Regions from separate parts of the Salinicoccus sp. ID82-1 genome, predicted to be linked through region 2. Evidence: predicted binding sites of a transcription regulator. Region 2 holds the regulator's gene; each other region holds the start of a gene.
The links. The regulator Rex, encoded in region 2, represses fermentation and respiration genes when NADH is low (regulators of the CRP and FNR family bind a similar motif). The targets are predictions, from matches to a motif close to TTGTGAAATATTTCACAA.
Positions count from the first base shown of each region.

Region 1: a site for Rex is predicted at 1,564-1,581, ahead of J4760_RS10090 (DoxX family membrane protein). Genes of this name have one in related genera too.
Region 3: a site for Rex is predicted at 2,799-2,816, ahead of J4760_RS04460 (citrate synthase). Genes of this name have one in related genera too.
Region 4: a site for Rex is predicted at 2,086-2,103, ahead of J4760_RS00765 (cytochrome ubiquinol oxidase subunit I). Genes of this name have one in related genera too.

Region 1 covers NZ_JAGFLY010000004.1:63,903-67,991, reverse strand. Annotated here, with positions in the region: gene J4760_RS10100 (alpha/beta fold hydrolase) at 72-938, shown strand; gene J4760_RS10095 (VOC family protein) at 1,054-1,494, shown strand; gene J4760_RS10090 (DoxX family membrane protein) at 1,631-2,146, shown strand; gene J4760_RS10085 (DUF2254 domain-containing protein) at 2,266-3,558, shown strand; gene J4760_RS10080 (ZIP family metal transporter) at 3,654-4,089, shown strand, end outside.
Region 2 covers NZ_JAGFLY010000005.1:3,748-7,836, reverse strand. Annotated here, with positions in the region: gene J4760_RS11460 (glycoside hydrolase family 32 protein) at 1-1,122, opposite strand, end outside; gene tatC (twin-arginine translocase subunit TatC) at 1,135-1,896, opposite strand; gene J4760_RS11450 (twin-arginine translocase TatA/TatE family subunit) at 1,951-2,187, opposite strand; gene J4760_RS11445 (redox-sensing transcriptional repressor Rex) at 2,228-2,860, opposite strand; gene J4760_RS11440 (ABC-F family ATP-binding cassette domain-containing protein) at 2,998-4,089, shown strand, end outside.
Region 3 covers NZ_JAGFLY010000001.1:854,932-859,020, forward strand. Annotated here, with positions in the region: gene mdh (malate dehydrogenase) at 1-281, opposite strand, end outside; gene icd (NADP-dependent isocitrate dehydrogenase) at 312-1,577, opposite strand; gene J4760_RS04460 (citrate synthase) at 1,612-2,727, opposite strand; gene J4760_RS04465 (solute symporter family protein) at 2,957-4,089, opposite strand, start outside.
Region 4 covers NZ_JAGFLY010000001.1:144,730-148,818, reverse strand. Annotated here, with positions in the region: gene J4760_RS00770 (cytochrome d ubiquinol oxidase subunit II) at 1-651, opposite strand, end outside; gene J4760_RS00765 (cytochrome ubiquinol oxidase subunit I) at 648-2,003, opposite strand; gene J4760_RS00760 (MFS transporter) at 2,148-3,443, opposite strand; gene ptsP (phosphoenolpyruvate--protein phosphotransferase) at 3,521-4,089, opposite strand, start outside.

The DNA.
Region 1 (4,089 bases), on a different contig from region 2:
ATATGGACATGTGGTTCATGGATGGAAACCGGGTATAGTGGAGCATGAAATGATGACAGGAGGACTGTATTGTGGCTGTAACTGATATTATTGACTTCGAGTACATTCAGACGAATGGCATCCAGCTTCACGTCGCTGTTTCAGGGCCCGAGGATGGGGAACTGGTCGTTCTGCTCCATGGTTTTCCGGAATTCTGGTTCAGTTGGAGGAAACAGATCCGTGTGCTGGCTGGGGCAGGCTACAGGGTCGTGGCACCCGATCAGCGGGGATACAATAAGAGTGATAAGCCGGAAGGCAAAAATGCCTATAGTATCAATAAGCTTGAGCAGGATATTGCCGGATTGATCGAGTACTATGGATATGACAATGCAGCAGTCATCGGTCATGACTGGGGTGGGGGCGTGGCCTGGCAGCTTGCCGGCACACATCCTGAGAAGGTGAACCGTCTCGTCGTCCTCAATATGCCGCATCCCGCTGCGTTTCCTAAAGTGCTTGTCAAAACGCCCTCGCAGGGGCTGAGAAGCTCGTACATTCTCTTCTTCCAGATTCCCATGCTGCCCGAGAAGATCATGAGCAGTAAAGATTATGCGTATATGGCACAGGCACTCGTCCAGACGAGCCGGAGAGGTACATTCACAGAAGATGACCTCGGAGCATATAGGATTTCATGGGAAAGGCCTCGGGCGCTGACGAGCATGCTGAACTGGTATCGTGCCCTTCCAGCAAACACGAAGCACATCCCGAAACATACGATTGAAATGCCTGTAAAGATCATCTGGGGCACGGGCGACCAGTTTCTGTCGAAAAAGCTCGCAGAAGAAAGCCTGAAGTATGCAAGCAGCAGTTCGGTGGCATGGGTGGAGGAAGCAACCCACTGGGTCCATCAGGAACAGCCGGAATATGTGAATGAACAGATTCTGCAGTTTCTCGATTCCTAGAACAGCCGCTGCAGAAATATGATGTATGCCCCTTCTCATACGAGGAGGGGTTTCTATCGCCATTATTTTAAGTGTATAATTACATTGAACAAAATGATGATCAGGAGATGATGGAATGAATCGTATCAATCTTGTTACTCTCGGCGTCAGGGATATTTCAGCTTCACTCGATTTTTACCGGAATATCGGATTCAAAGCTCATATCGTTGGAGACGAGGCACATCCGACTGTTGTCTTTTTCAGTAATGAAGGGTCGAAGCTGTCGCTCTACCCGATTCAGGAGCTGGCTGCAGACATCAATAGGGACAATCCGCCGGAAGTTTCGAAAGGTGGGTTCAATGGTGTGACGCTCGCCTACAACGGGAAGTCAGAAGCGGAAGTGGACGACATTATGGATAGGGTGGTCCAGCATGGAGCGACAGTGGTAAAGACACCACAGCCTTTATCATGGGGCGGTTATGGCGGTTACTTCACTGATATCGATGGCTACTACTGGGAAGTGGCCTATGGGGCTGAATGGGAGTTCGATGCATCCAACATGCTGGTGCTTGATTGAGAAGGGTTTCCTCTCATATGGTTCTTTTTTATAAATAAATGTGAAAAAAATAACAATATAGTATTGTAATTGTGACTAATTTCACATATAATAAACCTATAGAAAAGAACGGAACATAAGAGAGGAGAAAAAAATTATGATGAGTTGGTTGAAAGCACACAAGGCGAGTGAGTTGGTACTATTGGTTCTGAGAGTCTACTTGGGCTTCGGATGGTTTACGAGTGGTCTCGGTAAAGTGACAGGTGGCTTTGATGCATCCGGATTCCTGCAAAATGCGGTACAGAATCCAGTTCTCGGTCCTGATGGCAATGCGGTCTATCCATGGTATACGTTTCTAGTGGAAAACGTCTTTCTACCGATGAGCCCCGTAATCAATGTCATGATACCTTGGGGTGAACTGCTTGTCGGTCTCGGACTTCTGCTTGGTGGTTTCACAGCCTATGCTGCATTCTTCGGACTGATGATGAACTTTGCATTCCTGTTTGCCGGCACAGTATCAGTGAATCCGCTCTACATCATCATCGGCATGATCATCCTGGTATCCGGACACAAAGCAGGCAGCTTCGGACTGGACCGGTTCCTGCATCGTGAAAATAAAGGCGGCCATCGCCACTTCAGGCTCCGGGGTCACAGACGTGAAGTGACAGAATAGATTGATTAGAAGAGACCTGCAATCATGACGATTGCAGGTCTCTTCTTAATTTTGGTTTGAGTAATCCACTTTGTGCAGGGTATGATGAACTATAGAATTTCATGAATAGGAGCGTTGCAATGAAGTATATACTGAAAATAAAAGACAGCATATGGGTGACACCGGTATTCTATTGTCTGCTGGCAGTCATTCTTGCCCTGATTGCTGTCTATACTGATATAAATGTGCTTCCGAGGCTCGATTTCGAATTGCCGTTCTTCCTGGCGACTGAAGTCGACCTGGCCAAAGAGATACTCGGTTCGATTTCAGGCGCACTTCTGACCATGACGACCATCACTTTTTCCACCATCATGGTCGTTCTGACAACATACTCATCACAGTTCTCTCCTCGCGTTCTTACCAACTTTGTGAATGATAGAAGAACGATGCGCGTACTTGGCGTGTTCATGGGCGGCTTTCTATATTCCATCCTTTCCCTGGCCTTCATGCAGCAGGCCACTTTTGAAGGAGAAGTCATTTCAGCAATCGTTGCCGTACTGCTTGCTGTACTCTGCCTGTTCTTCTTTGCCTATTTCATCCATTTCGTTGCTTCCAGCATACAGGTCAGCAACCTGATTGATTCACTGGTGGATGACGTCAAGGATGAAATTGATCGGGAAGGGGAGCGGCTGGATCAGGCGCATGTATCGGTCACCAGCCTCAAGCCGGAGATGGTGGAGCAGTATGATGAGACAACTGTACTCAGTTCCGAGAGCTTTGGTTTCATCCAGTTCATCGATCACGATGACCTGTTCCAATGGGCGAAGAAGAATGATGCAGTCATCCGTGTCACCCCGCTGATTGGTGAATTTGTAACGACATCCACCGAGATTCTGACCATCAGTCATGGAAAAGATGTAGAAGTCCCTGATAGCCTGATCAGCAATGTCACAATCGGCAGGGAACAGAATGTCTATCAGGATGTGGATTATGGACTCCATAAAATAGTGGATGTCGCCCTTCGGGCACTTTCCCCAGGAATCAATGACCCGAATACAGCAGTCCAGTGCATCCACTACTTGACTGAAGCGCTTATAAAGAGCTTCAAGCATACCGGGACGTATGTCATTTACCATGATGACCGCCACCTTGGACGCCTGATTACAAGAAGGAGCAGTGTGGAGGAAAAGCTGTATAATGTACTTTCGCAGATCAGCTTCTATGGCAGGCAGGATGTTGTCGTTCTGGAAACACTGCTCGAATCGATGCAGAATATCGCGTTGAACAGTTCAGAAGATGTCAAACAGGAGATCAGGCCATTCAGCCGTTATATATACGATCGCTTCGATAAAGCAGTACTACATGAAGTTGACCATAAATTCATCAATTCCAGGAAAATGGCACTGGATGAAGCGTTGAATGAAGCACGTTAGGCAAGCCGTCCCTTCAGCTGATACCCGTTTTGTTTGTTTATACAAAATAACGACGGGAACAGCTTTGTATTGATCGATTTACAGGAGGTAGTGCCATGGGAATCTGGTTCAGTCTGATATTTGCGATAGGTTTTGTAATCATTCATCTGCTTTCAAAGCAGATGAAGTTTCTGAGAGTGGACCCTCGCAGCAAGTTTCTTTCGATTGCCGGGGGCATATCCGTTGCATATGTCTTCATGCACCTTCTGCCTGAACTTGGAGAGTACCAGCAGGAATTCGAAGGGGCAATTGAAGGGCTCGAGTTTCTTGAAAGCCACATCTATATCATTGCGCTGCTCGGGCTTGTCATCTTTTATGGATTGGAGCAGCTTGCGAAGAAGTCCAGGAAGCGGGGTGCAGAAAAGGGGACAGACAAGGCCTCATCCGGTGTCTTCTGGCTTCACATCTGTTCTTTCGCACTATATAACGCCATCATCGGCTACCTGCTGCTCAGAGGAGAATACCAGTCCGAGTGGGGCATGCTGCTTTATT
Region 2 (4,089 bases):
GTATATCTGTGTCGCCGAATTTTCAAGTACATCCATCGTCAGCTCATAGCTGTCCCCATAGAAGTCCTTCATCTTCTTCGGACGATGATCGAAATAGCCTTCTGCCGTCATTTCATCCGTTCTCAGATCTGCCAGGGCCGCTGCAGGCCGCTGCTTCAGAACACCATTTTCGATGGACAGCCTGCGGGGCAGCGTCAGGCAGTGGGACCATGCGCCATCTGTCGGGTAGACCGTCTCCTTCATCCCCATCCATCCGATGATGTAACGGTTGCCAAAAGCGTCACACGTCGTCTTTGGCGCATAGAAGTCGAAACCCTGATCCAGTTCATGAAAGTCGCCATGCGACATCACCCGCTTGTCGAGGTCCGCACTGCCGAGGATATAGCCGGACTGGTAGATGTTCCAGTAGCTGTGCTGATACTTGTCGAGTCCTTGCGGACAGAACATGAGGACATGGTGCCCATCCAGTTCAAACAGCTCGGGTGACTCCCACATGAAACCGAACTGATCCAGCTCAGTTTCAAGTTCGCCTATGTAATCGAATGCTTCAGTGCCCGTGCCGGTAAAATAGAGCACACGGCCGAAGTCATCCTGGGTAGCCGCCCCCATTATCATACAATATCTTCCATTTTCTTTCCACACTTTCGGATCTTTCACAATCGGTCCATAGCCTTTCGGCGCACCTTTTATGATGGGTGATGTCCGATATGGACGGAGATGCCCCGCTTCTTCTCTGAATGCCGTATGCTGCTGGAGTGGTATGCCGCCGTCCATCACTGTATGATACACGTGCATACCATCCATTACAGAAGCGGAGCCTGAATCGGCTCCGTCCGGTAATGCATCGACTATTCCGCGATTATGATAGATGGCAAGATCATCCGATACGACGTGGTACAGATACTTTCTGCCCTCTGTCCAGAAGGGCGCCCACTGGTACAGGATGTGATATTTGCCTTCATGGTATATGAAGCCATCAAGCGCATCCATGCTGCCTGCAGGCGGCTGGATATGATACTTCTGCCGCCATGGGCTCTCCTGTGTCCTGTCAATCTGGCCTGTCCATTTTTCACTGCTGCCATCAAGCGCCAGAGATGCTCTGGCATCCGGATCGAATTTCACCTGGAATACCCCCTAGTCGGAATCCAATGATTCTTCTAATGCTTTCTGCTCTGCTTTCAGATGTCTGCGATAGCCGATTTTGGAAATGTAGATGCTGATTTCATAAAGAATGATCATCGGTATGGTAAGCAGTATATGTGTCATTACATCCGGCGGTGCAACGAGTGCCGCAACCACCAGCAGGATGAAATAGGCGTATTTCCTGTTCTGCTTGAGAAATGCCGGTGTCAAAAGGCCGAGCTGCGTCAGGAAAAGTACAAGAATCGGCATCTGGAATATGACACCGAACGGCAGTACCGTCCTGAACAGGAAGCCGAAATACTGGTTGATTCCGATGGTGTTCTCAATCCCCATCTCCTCGGACAGTTCAAAAGTGAACTGGATGATATAGGGTACAAGAATAAAGTAGCCAAAAGCCATACCGAGCAGCATGAGTACCATGACAATCGGTATGTAGCCCAAAGTAAGCTTTCTTTCGTTACTGTACAGCCCCGGGGAGACAAATGCCCAGAGCTGGTAGAGTATCGCCGGCAGCACGATGACAAATCCGATGACAATGATGATCATCAGGTATATCTTCAGGGGATCGGTCACCTGGAATGCGTGCATCTGGATCGTCTCCGTCCACGGTGCATTCTGCATCTGGTAGATCAGTGGTTTGGACAGGAAGAATCCGATGACCAGGGCGCCGACAAAAAAGTACATGACAATCAGCAGCCGCTTCCTCAATTCATCCAGATGCTCGGTGATCTCCCTTTTTTCCGAGTCGTTCATACTTCATTTTCACCTCTTTAAAAAAAAGGTGGCTTCCGCCACCTCTTCATACCTTTATGCTTTAGTTTCTTCAACTTTTTCGACTTCGACTGTTTCGATTTTCTTCGGTTGTTTCTTTCTATCGTTGTCGTCTTCGTCGTCATCGTCGTCAGTGGCGAGACCTTTGGTTGCATCTTTAAACTCTCTTAAAGTGGAACCCATCGCGCGTCCGAACTGCGGCAATTTTTTAGGTCCAAATATGATCAATGCTACAACAGCAATTACGATCATACTTGTCGGGCCTACTGCCATCAGTGTCACCGGCATTAATGTTTCGAGCATAGTATCCCTCCTAGATATGTTTCATATAAAAGAATAGTGCCTGCAATTCAACGCTCAAATCTATATTATGGACATAGATTTCATCACTTACATTCAATCTGATCGGTGTGAAGTTGAGTATGCCTTTGATGCCAGCTTCCACCAGACGTTCAGCCATATCCTGGCTGACTTCTGCCGGCAGCGTGAGTATCGCAACATCTATGCTATGTCTACTGATCAGATCCTCAAGCTCATCCGAATGATATACTGTCGTGCCATTGATGGATGTCCCGACAATCTGAGCATTACTATCAAAAGCAGCTACCACATTCATTCTATCATTTATGCTGCTGAATTTGTAGTTTAATAATGCACTGCCCAGGTTGCCCGCTCCAATGATTGCCACATTTCTCACTTCATTACCCTGGATATGCTCCATGAAGAAATTCAATAGGCTCTTGACGTTGTAGCCGTAGCCCTTCCTGCCAAGTTCACCAAAATAGGAGAAGTCTCTCCGGATTGTGGCTGAATCGATATCCAGTGCTTCGCTGATTTCCCTTGAGGAAACTCTGTCTACACTGGTCTTCTCGGCATTTTTGAAAAATCTATAGTATAAAGGGAGACGTTTCATTGTTGCGTTTGGGATTTTCTTTTTACTGTTCAAATGTCCCACACCTCTTCTATTGCACTCTGTCGGTATATTATAGCATATCTCCATTTTCGTAGTGTAGTCATTGTCACTTAATTTCATCGTTTTTTTGACTTGTTTGTTGTAAAATTGAATGAAGTGGGGGAATTCATATGATAGTAATGCAATTAGGAAATGTAGGGAAATCTTTCGGTACAGACCGGATTTTTTCAAATATAAATCTTGAAATAAAAAAAGGTGAAACCGTCGGCATCGTCGGCAAGAATGGCGCCGGCAAGACGACGCTGATGAAGATGATGGCGGGTGAACTCGGTGTCGAGGACGGCCGGATCACGACGCCGAAAGGCATCGCGATCGGCTATCTCACCCAGCAGATGACACTGGAGTCATCCCAGACCGTCCGTGATGAAATGATGCGGCCCTTTGCCGGGCTGCTGCGCACCCAGGAGGAGATGAATGCCACCACCGCATGGCTGGCAGCACATGACTACGAGGATCCGGCATACAGCGACCAGCTGGAAAAATACGATCGGCTGCAGAACACTTTCGAATCAAAGGGCGGCTACACGATCGATGCCCAGATCAAGACCGTGCTCACCGGCCTCAACTTTTCCGGCAGTGATCTTGATCGCAATGTCGATGCGTTCTCAGGTGGTCAGAAGACACGGCTCGCGCTCGGACAGATGCTGCTGTCGAAGCCCGACCTGCTGCTGCTCGATGAACCGACCAACCACCTGGATATGCAGACGGTGGCATGGCTCGAACAGTATCTGAACAGCTTTACAGGCGCAATCGCGATCATCAGCCACGACCGCTACTTCCTCGATCGGACGGTGGATAAGATCTTTGAAGTGGAGATGCACAGAGGAACACTCTACCACACCAACTATACGAAGTATGTCAAAGAGAAGGAGAAGAACTTCAGCCTTCAGGTGAAAGCATATGAACACCAGCAGAAGGAGATCAGGCAGCTTGAGACCTTTGTTGAGAAAAATATAGCGAGAGCCTCCACGAGCAATATGGCAAAAAGCAGACGCAAGAAGCTTGAGCATATGGATCGTATGGAGACGCCGATGATCGACCGCAAAAGTGCACGGTTCTCCTTTGACATAAAGCGTGAGAGCGGCAATGATGTGCTGAGAATCAAATCGCTCGCCATCGGATATGAGGAGACACTGAATAGCGGCATCAGTCTGAATGTCGACAAGGGGGACCGGCTCGCCATCATCGGTCCGAACGGTATC
Region 3 (4,089 bases), on a different contig from region 2:
AGATCGTCCCGGCTCATGCCGGGTTTTCTTGCAATTCCTGCTGTAATGATGACAAGATCCGAGTCCTTTGTATCTTCATAACTGCTTGTTCCTTTGACGTTCACGTCCGTACCAAGAACCGGTGTCGCCTCCATCATATCAAGTGCCTTGCCGCGGGTCGGGTCCTCGGACTGTGGAATATCTACAAGCACAATATCACCAAGCGCTTTTGATGCTGCGATGAACGCTGTCGTCGCACCTGTAAAACCCGCACCGATAACTGAAATCTTCTTTCTGTTCATACTATCCACGCTCCTAGTCAGCAAACATGCCTACATGTTTTTGATGAGTTCATCTCCAAATTCGGAACACTTCACTTCTGTCGCGCCATCCATCAGACGCGCGAAATCGTACGTAACAACTTTGGACGCAATTGTTTTTTCCATTGCTTTCGTGACCAGGTCAGCAGCTTCCTGCCAGCCAAGGTGCTCGAGCATGAGTACACCTGAAAGTATGACTGAAGAAGGGTTCACTTTATCAAGACCCGCATACTTCGGTGCAGTACCATGAGTAGCTTCGAAAATTGCATGTCCTGTTTCGTAGTTGATGTTGGCTCCTGGCGCAATGCCGATACCGCCCACCTGCGCTGCAAGCGCGTCGGAGATGTAGTCTCCGTTCAGGTTCATGGTCGCAACAACACCGAAATCTTTCGGTCGTGTCAGAATCTGCTGCAGGAAGATGTCTGCAATGGCATCCTTGATGATGATTTTGCCAGCTGCTTCAGCTTCTGACTGTGCTTTGTCCGCAGCTTCACGGCCTTCATCCTCAACGATCTTATCGTAGACTTTCCATGTGAAGACCTTATCTCCGAATTCACGTTCTGCAAGGTCGTAGCCCCACGCTTTGAACGCTCCCTCAGTGAATTTCATGATGTTGCCTTTATGGACAAGTGTTACAGATGGACGATTGTTTTCAATCGCGTAGTTGATTGCTGAACGTACAAGTCTTTCCGTACCTTCCTTTGAAACCGGCTTGATGCCGATACCGGAAGTTTCAGGGAAACGGATGTTTTTGGCGCCCATTTCATTTTGCAGGAAGTCGATGACTTTCTTGACATCATCCGTACCTTCCTGGAATTCTATACCTGCATAGATATCTTCGGTATTTTCGCGGAAAATGACCATGTCTGTATCTTCAGGACGCTTCAACGGAGAAGGCACGCCTTCAAAATATCTGACGGGACGCAGGCAGGTGAAAAGATCCAGTTCCTGTCTCAATGCAACGTTCAGGGAACGGATGCCGCCGCCGATCGGTGTTGTCAATGGGCCTTTGATGGCCAGCAGATATTCATCAATCGTATCCAGTGTTTCCTGTGGCAGCCATTCGCCTGTCTTATCATAGGCCTTCTGTCCGGCAAGCACTTCTTTCCATTCGATTTTCTTCTTGCCATCATAGGCTTTCTCTACGGCGCCATCCAGTACTTTGCTTGCTGCACTCCAGATGTCCGGGCCGATGCCGTCCCCTTCGATGTAGGGAATGACAGGCTGATCCGGTACATTAAGTACGCCATTATTTGTAGTTATCTTTTGACTAGACATAGATTATATTCCTCCAGTTTTTGATCTCGATCCGTTATCTGTTTTCAATCGGTTCATACTTCTTGCCTGTCTGACCGATATACTCCGCTCTCGGTCTGATCAGACGGTTATCCTGATACTGTTCAAGGATGTGTGCGAGCCAGCCGGAAACACGACTGACCGCAAAGATCGGTGTGAACAGGTCATGATCGATGCCGAGTGAGTGATATACAGTGGCACTGAAGAAGTCGACATTCGGAAGCAGACCTTTCTCCCTTTCCACAACCTCGGCGATCTTAACGGATTTCTCATAGAATTCAGGCTCTCCTGCCTCATCTGTCAGCTTCTTCGACATATCCTTCAGATACTTGGCACGTGGATCTCCTTCTTTGTATACACGGTGGCCCATGCCCATGATCTTTTCCTTGTTCGCAAACTTCTCTTCGAGATAGCCTTCCACTGCATCGACAGATTCGATTTCTGACAGCATCTGCATTACGCGCTCATTGGCACCACCATGCAGTGGACCTTTCAGTGCGCCAGCTGCTGCACTCACGCCGGAGTAGACATCAGATAGCGTTGCCACACAGACACGGGCTGTGAATGTAGATGCATTCAGTTCATGGTCAGCATGCAGAACAAGCGCCTTGTTCATTGCCTCCACCTGTGTATCGTTCGGCTCTTCGCCATACAGCATGTAGAGGAAGTTCGCAGCATAAGTCAGACCCTGCTTCGGCTTAATGACTTCCTGGCCGTTTCTGATTCTGGAAAATGCTGCGACTACCGACGCAATCTTTGCCTGGATGCGAATCGCTTTTTCCTGATTGGCTTCATCGCTCATATCCTCGGCATTCGGATCGAAGTGGGCAAGATAGGACAGTGCGGTCCGCACAGCTGTCATCGGATGCACCTTATCTGCAGCGTATTCTTCGAAATGACCATAAATCCGTGGATTGAGTGTCATGTAATCAAACATTTTACCCTGGAATGCTTCCAATTCGCTCTGATTCGGCAGCCTATCATTCCAAAGCAGAAAAACGACTTCTTCAAACAGTGCATTTTCAGCGAGGTCATCGATTTCATAACCACAGTAAGTAAGTTGTGAACCAATGATGGAACTGATGCGGGACTCAGCCGCTACAACGCCTTCTAAACCTTTTTTGTCAGACATATCGATTCTCCTTCTCGTAAATCATTAAATAGCCATCTGGCTTTAAGTCCATTATATCAAATTCAAAAGGTTTGTGAACAATTCAAGAATCTTCTACAGATTGTGAAAATTATATCGTTAACCGCCTCGAAAGCCCTTACAAAAGGGAAAAGACGATAATTTCATAGAATTATCGTCTAATTAAGAAATGATTAATTAACTTATCGATTCTCATAAGTTAATCTTATATTTAGTGGCTGACATCGGATGTTGATATTCCAGTGACGGATTTTACTTTGACTTCCCTGTACTTTTCATGGGATTCCGGTTTTCCGAGGAATGTTCCAAGGAATGCGCCGATGAAACCGGCAGGCACTGAAATCAGAGCAGGATTATTCAATGGGAATATCGGTTCCACTGCAATGAATCCGGCTCCGGAAGGGTCCATGACGTTCGGGCTGAGTATGACCAGAACGAGGGAAACGACAAGTCCGGTTATGATGCCGGCAATCGCACCCTGTGTATTGAAACGCTTCCAGAAAATCGTATAGACGATGACCGGCAAGTTGGCACTTGCAGCGACACAGAAAGCAAGAGATACAAGGAATGCAACGTTCTGATCCTGCGCAAAAATGGCGAGAATAATGGAAAGTACACTGACACTGAATGCTGCAATTTTGGCAGCAAGCATCTGCTGGCTTTCGGAAACCTGTCCTTTCTTGATGACCTGGGCGTATATATCATGTGCGAATGCACTGGCGCCGGAAAGTACCAGCCCGGCAACGACAGCCAGAATGGTTGCAAATGCCACAGCTGCAACGAATGACATGAGCAGATCTCCACCCAGCCTTTCAGCAAGCAGCGGTGCCGCCATGTTGCCGGCTGGATTGGCTGCAATGATCTCTTCCCTCGTCAGAAGCGCTGCGGCCCCGAAGCCGAGGAATATGGTGAGTATATAGAATATGCCGATGATCCATGTGGCCCACATTACGGAGCTTCTCGCCGTCTTTGCATCTCTTACGGTAAAGAATCTCATGAGGATGTGTGGCAGACCGGCTGTACCGAACAGCAGGGCGATCATCAGTGAAATGTTATTGAGCGGTGACTCGCCCTGAGCCCCGGGATTCAGAAACGACCCTTCAAGCTCGGGCGCGGTGATATTCTTCATTTCGCCGAACATCGTGAATATATTGAAATTGAACTGGAGCAGTACGAGGAATGAAATCAGTATCGTACCGATCATCAGCAGTATCGCTTTGACCATCTGTACCCAGCTCGTGGCCGTCATGCCCCCGAAAAGGACGTAGATGGTCATCATGATGCCGACGATGATGACTGAAACGCTGTATGGAATATCAAAAAGCAGCTGGATGAGCGCCCCTG
Region 4 (4,089 bases), on a different contig from region 2:
GAATACAAACTGGGAAATGAACAGCATCGGCAACGCCCAGATGAGGAACCATCTGCGTACCAGCTCCAGTGCCTGATTATCCTCGGCACGTGCGGCATAGAACGTCAGGAAGCCGCTCGATACATAGAGTACTGTAATGATGGCCAGGAATACTACCGACCAGCCATACGTACTGAAGAGCAGTTCTTCGAGCTGCAGCTGGATGCCATCCCCCCCATCCACGATATAGCCGCCTTCCGATATGACGAGTGCCATCGACAGTGAAGCAGGTATAAGGAGGCCTGTTACACCATACAGGAACGTCCATGAAAGCTTCGGCTCCTTATTATACGAGTTGAAGGCATAGTATGCCCCCCTGATCGCAAGCAGTATCAGCGCAATGCTCGCAGGAATGAGAAGCGCCGTACCATAATAGTAGGCTGTATCCGGATAGAAGCCAATGATTCCGACGAAGAAGAAGACGAAAAATACATTGGTCACTTCCCACACCGGGTTCAGATAGCGCTGGATGATTGGACTGATGACATTATCATCACCGGTCAGTTTCGAGTAGAAATTGAAGAAACCGGCACCGAAATCAATCGATGCCACAATGATATAGCCATACAGGAACGTCCACAGAACCGTTACACCAATCAGTTCATAGTTCATGGCAGCAGACCCCCTTTGTCTTTATCTCCGTACATCTCAAGGTGATCCGCATGCACGCTCTTGTTCTGGAACATTTTGAGCAGCACGTATACACATGTTGCGCCGAGAACAATGTACAGCAGTACGAATGCAATCAGCGTTATGCCGAGTCCCTCTGCGTTCGTCACAGCCTCGGAGACGCGCATGTAGCCTCGTAGAATCCATGGCTGACGGCCGAGTTCTGCCAGGAACCACCCGGATTCGATGGCTGCCACAGACAGAGGACCGGTCAGCACATACAGATAGAGCAATGCAGGATGGTGCGCATTGAACTTCGTAAATCTCGCTATATGGTAAATGACTGCTACACTCAGTCCGAACATGCCGAAGAATACCATAGTATCAAAGAAGTAGTGGATGATCAGCGGTGGTCTTTCATCTTCCGGTATATCATTCAGTCCTGTAACTTCCGTATCGAATGAGCTGCCTGCAAGGAAGCTGAGCGCGCTTGGCACCCTGATTTCATAGCTTACTTCCTGGGTCTCCTCATCCAACATGCCGAAAAGCACCAGGTCGGCATTATCTTCGGTCTCAAAGTGCCATTCCATTGCAGCCAGTTTTTCCGGCTGGTTCTCATGAAGGAACTTGGCGGAAAGGTCGCCTGCAAGTGCACTCATTGCAGCTGCAATAAGTCCGATCACCATCATGACCCTGAGCGCTTTCTTGTGGTACTCTCGATCCTCCTTGTGTTTCGAACGAAGGAGTTTGAAAGCAGCAATTGATGCAATGATGAAAGCAGCAGTCGTATAGGCTGTTACAACAACGTGGAATATTCTGACGTAGCTCGACGGATTGAACATTGCTGCCAGTGGATCGACATTTACAAATACATCATCTACAAGATCGAACCCTGCTGGTGTATTCATGAAGGAATTGACTGTAGTGATGAATACAGCAGACAGAGTGGAACCGACCACGATCGGGATATTCAGAAGCCAGTGGTGCCAAGGATTTCTGAAGCGGTCCCATGTATAAAGAAATATCCCGAGGAATATTGCTTCAAAGAAAAATGCAAAAGTTTCCATGAACAGCGGAAGCGCGATGATCTGTCCACCAAACTGCATGAATTCCGGCCAGATGAGAGACAGCTGCAGCCCTATGATCGTGCCGGTTACAACACCGACGGCTACGGTCACCGTATACCCTTTCGCTATTCTGCGTGCCATCGTCAAGTACTTGTCGTCCTTCTTACGCAAGCCCAGGAATTCCAATACCATGAAGACAAGCGGCATACCTACACCTATTGTTGCAAAGATAATATGGAATCCAAGAGTCGACGCAGTGAGCACCCGACCAATGATCACATCATCCATTCAATCACCTCTCCGACAATGGATTCCGCCCCAGGACCATTTCTGATCCATGGATATCGGAACCATCTTTATTTTGGATAATTTGTGAAATAATTATCATACTGTTTCCTTATTCTACCCTATTTTGCCCTCAATTACAAAGAATTAAACCGTGTATTTTTGATCTCTTACTCTAAGATGGAATATGAGACCGATTATGACCATGATGATCAGGCTTGTAATGGCCATGCGTGAGGCAAGCGTGCCATAGTCCGCCATGGCAAGTGTAATCGATCCATAGATGAACGGCCCCACGATGGCACTCATCTTCGCACTGAAGGCAAACAGTCCGAAAAACTGCCCTTCCTTCCCTTCCGGCGCGAGTTCGATGATCATTGTCCTGCTGACCACCCAGGTGGATCCCATTGCGATTCCGAAAAGTGCAGCTGCAATCCAGAACGTCCACATCGGCAGGGGCAGGGCTGCAATCGCCACAGCAAGGGCAAGCAGCAGCGCAACAATGGTGAATGTCTTCTTGGAGCCGATATTCCTATTGATGAAGCTGAATATTATGGCGCCGACGATGCTGAACAGTGTTGCAACCATGAAGATGATGAGGAAAGTGCCTGCTTCAAAACCGACGACCGTCGTTGCATAGGGCTGCATCATGGCGATTGCTGTCGCCAGCGCATCGTTTATAAAGAAGTAGGCAATCATGAAATAGAATATGGAGGGATAAGAGCGTGCCTCCCTGAAAGTCTGGTAGATATCCTTATATCCTTTCAGAAATTGCTGTCTTGGCTTTGTCTGTTGCGGCTGATCCTTATTGATGAAGAAAAGCGGCAGTGAGAATATAAGAAACAGGACGCCGGACAGCCAGAATGTATGATGGACAGCCCGGTCCCCGATCAGAAGCAGAACGGAGAATATGCCGAACAATGTCCCCATGTATCCGAGTGCGACACCGTAGCCCGAAATGAGCGGGATCTCCTTCTTGTTGCCGAGCCCGGAAAGCATCGCATCATAGAAGACATTGCCGGAGTTGAATGCAAATTTTGCAAAGACGAATAGCAGCACTGCAAGCACAAAGCCGTTCGGCAGGCCGAACCACCGGGCAGTATCCATCCCTCCGAATATCCCCATGCCGATGGCAGCCGATACACATAGCAGTGTAAAGATGACAACATACTTCTTGCGTCTGCCGGTACGGTCCATCGTTACCCCGTAGAGTGGCGCAAATGCAACAAGCAGTACGGCAGCCAGTGCATTGGCATAGGCGATGATGGTGGAAGCAATCTGTTCAAGCCTGGGGTTTGTACCTACTGTTTCTGTAATATACTGCGGGAAAAACAGCGTGACGATATTGGCACTGAAGATGGTGTTTGCAAAGTCGTAGAATGCAAAAGCAAGGATCGGCAAGGTGAGATAAAGCTCAAGCGGTCGACGTGCAGTCTGATTCATCGGTAGTTCTCCTCTGCTCTTTTTCTGTCATTATAACAAGAAAAACACGCATGGTGGTGTACCATGCGTGTTCCAGACTATGCTCTCTGCGTATATTCTTCTACAAGTGCAAGCACTTCTTCAGTGCTGCTGCATTCGACTGCCGCCTGTGCCAGACGTTCCATGTCGGTCTTCTTGAGTTCCGAAATCTGCTTGCGCGCTTTCAGAACGGAAGAAGCGCTCATGGAGAATTCATCCAGACCGAGACCGACGAGCAACGGCACTGCATGCGCATCTCCTGCCATCTCTCCGCACATGCCGGCCCATTTGCCTTCTTTATGCGCTGCATCGATGACCATCTTGATCAGTCTGAGGAGCGCCGGGTGGTACGGCTGGTAGAGATAGCTGACAGATTCGTTCATACGGTCCGCAGCCATTGTATACTGGATCAGATCGTTTGTACCGATCGAGAAGAAATCGACCACTTTTGCAAACTGGTCTGCAATGATTGCAGCTGAAGGAATCTCGATCATGATACCGACTTCGATATCTTCCTTGACCTTCTCTCCTTCATCAGTCAGCTTATCCTTCTCTTCTATCAGCATTGCTTTCGCACGGTTGAATTCATCGATTGTTGCGATCATCGGGAACATGATTTTCAGATTGC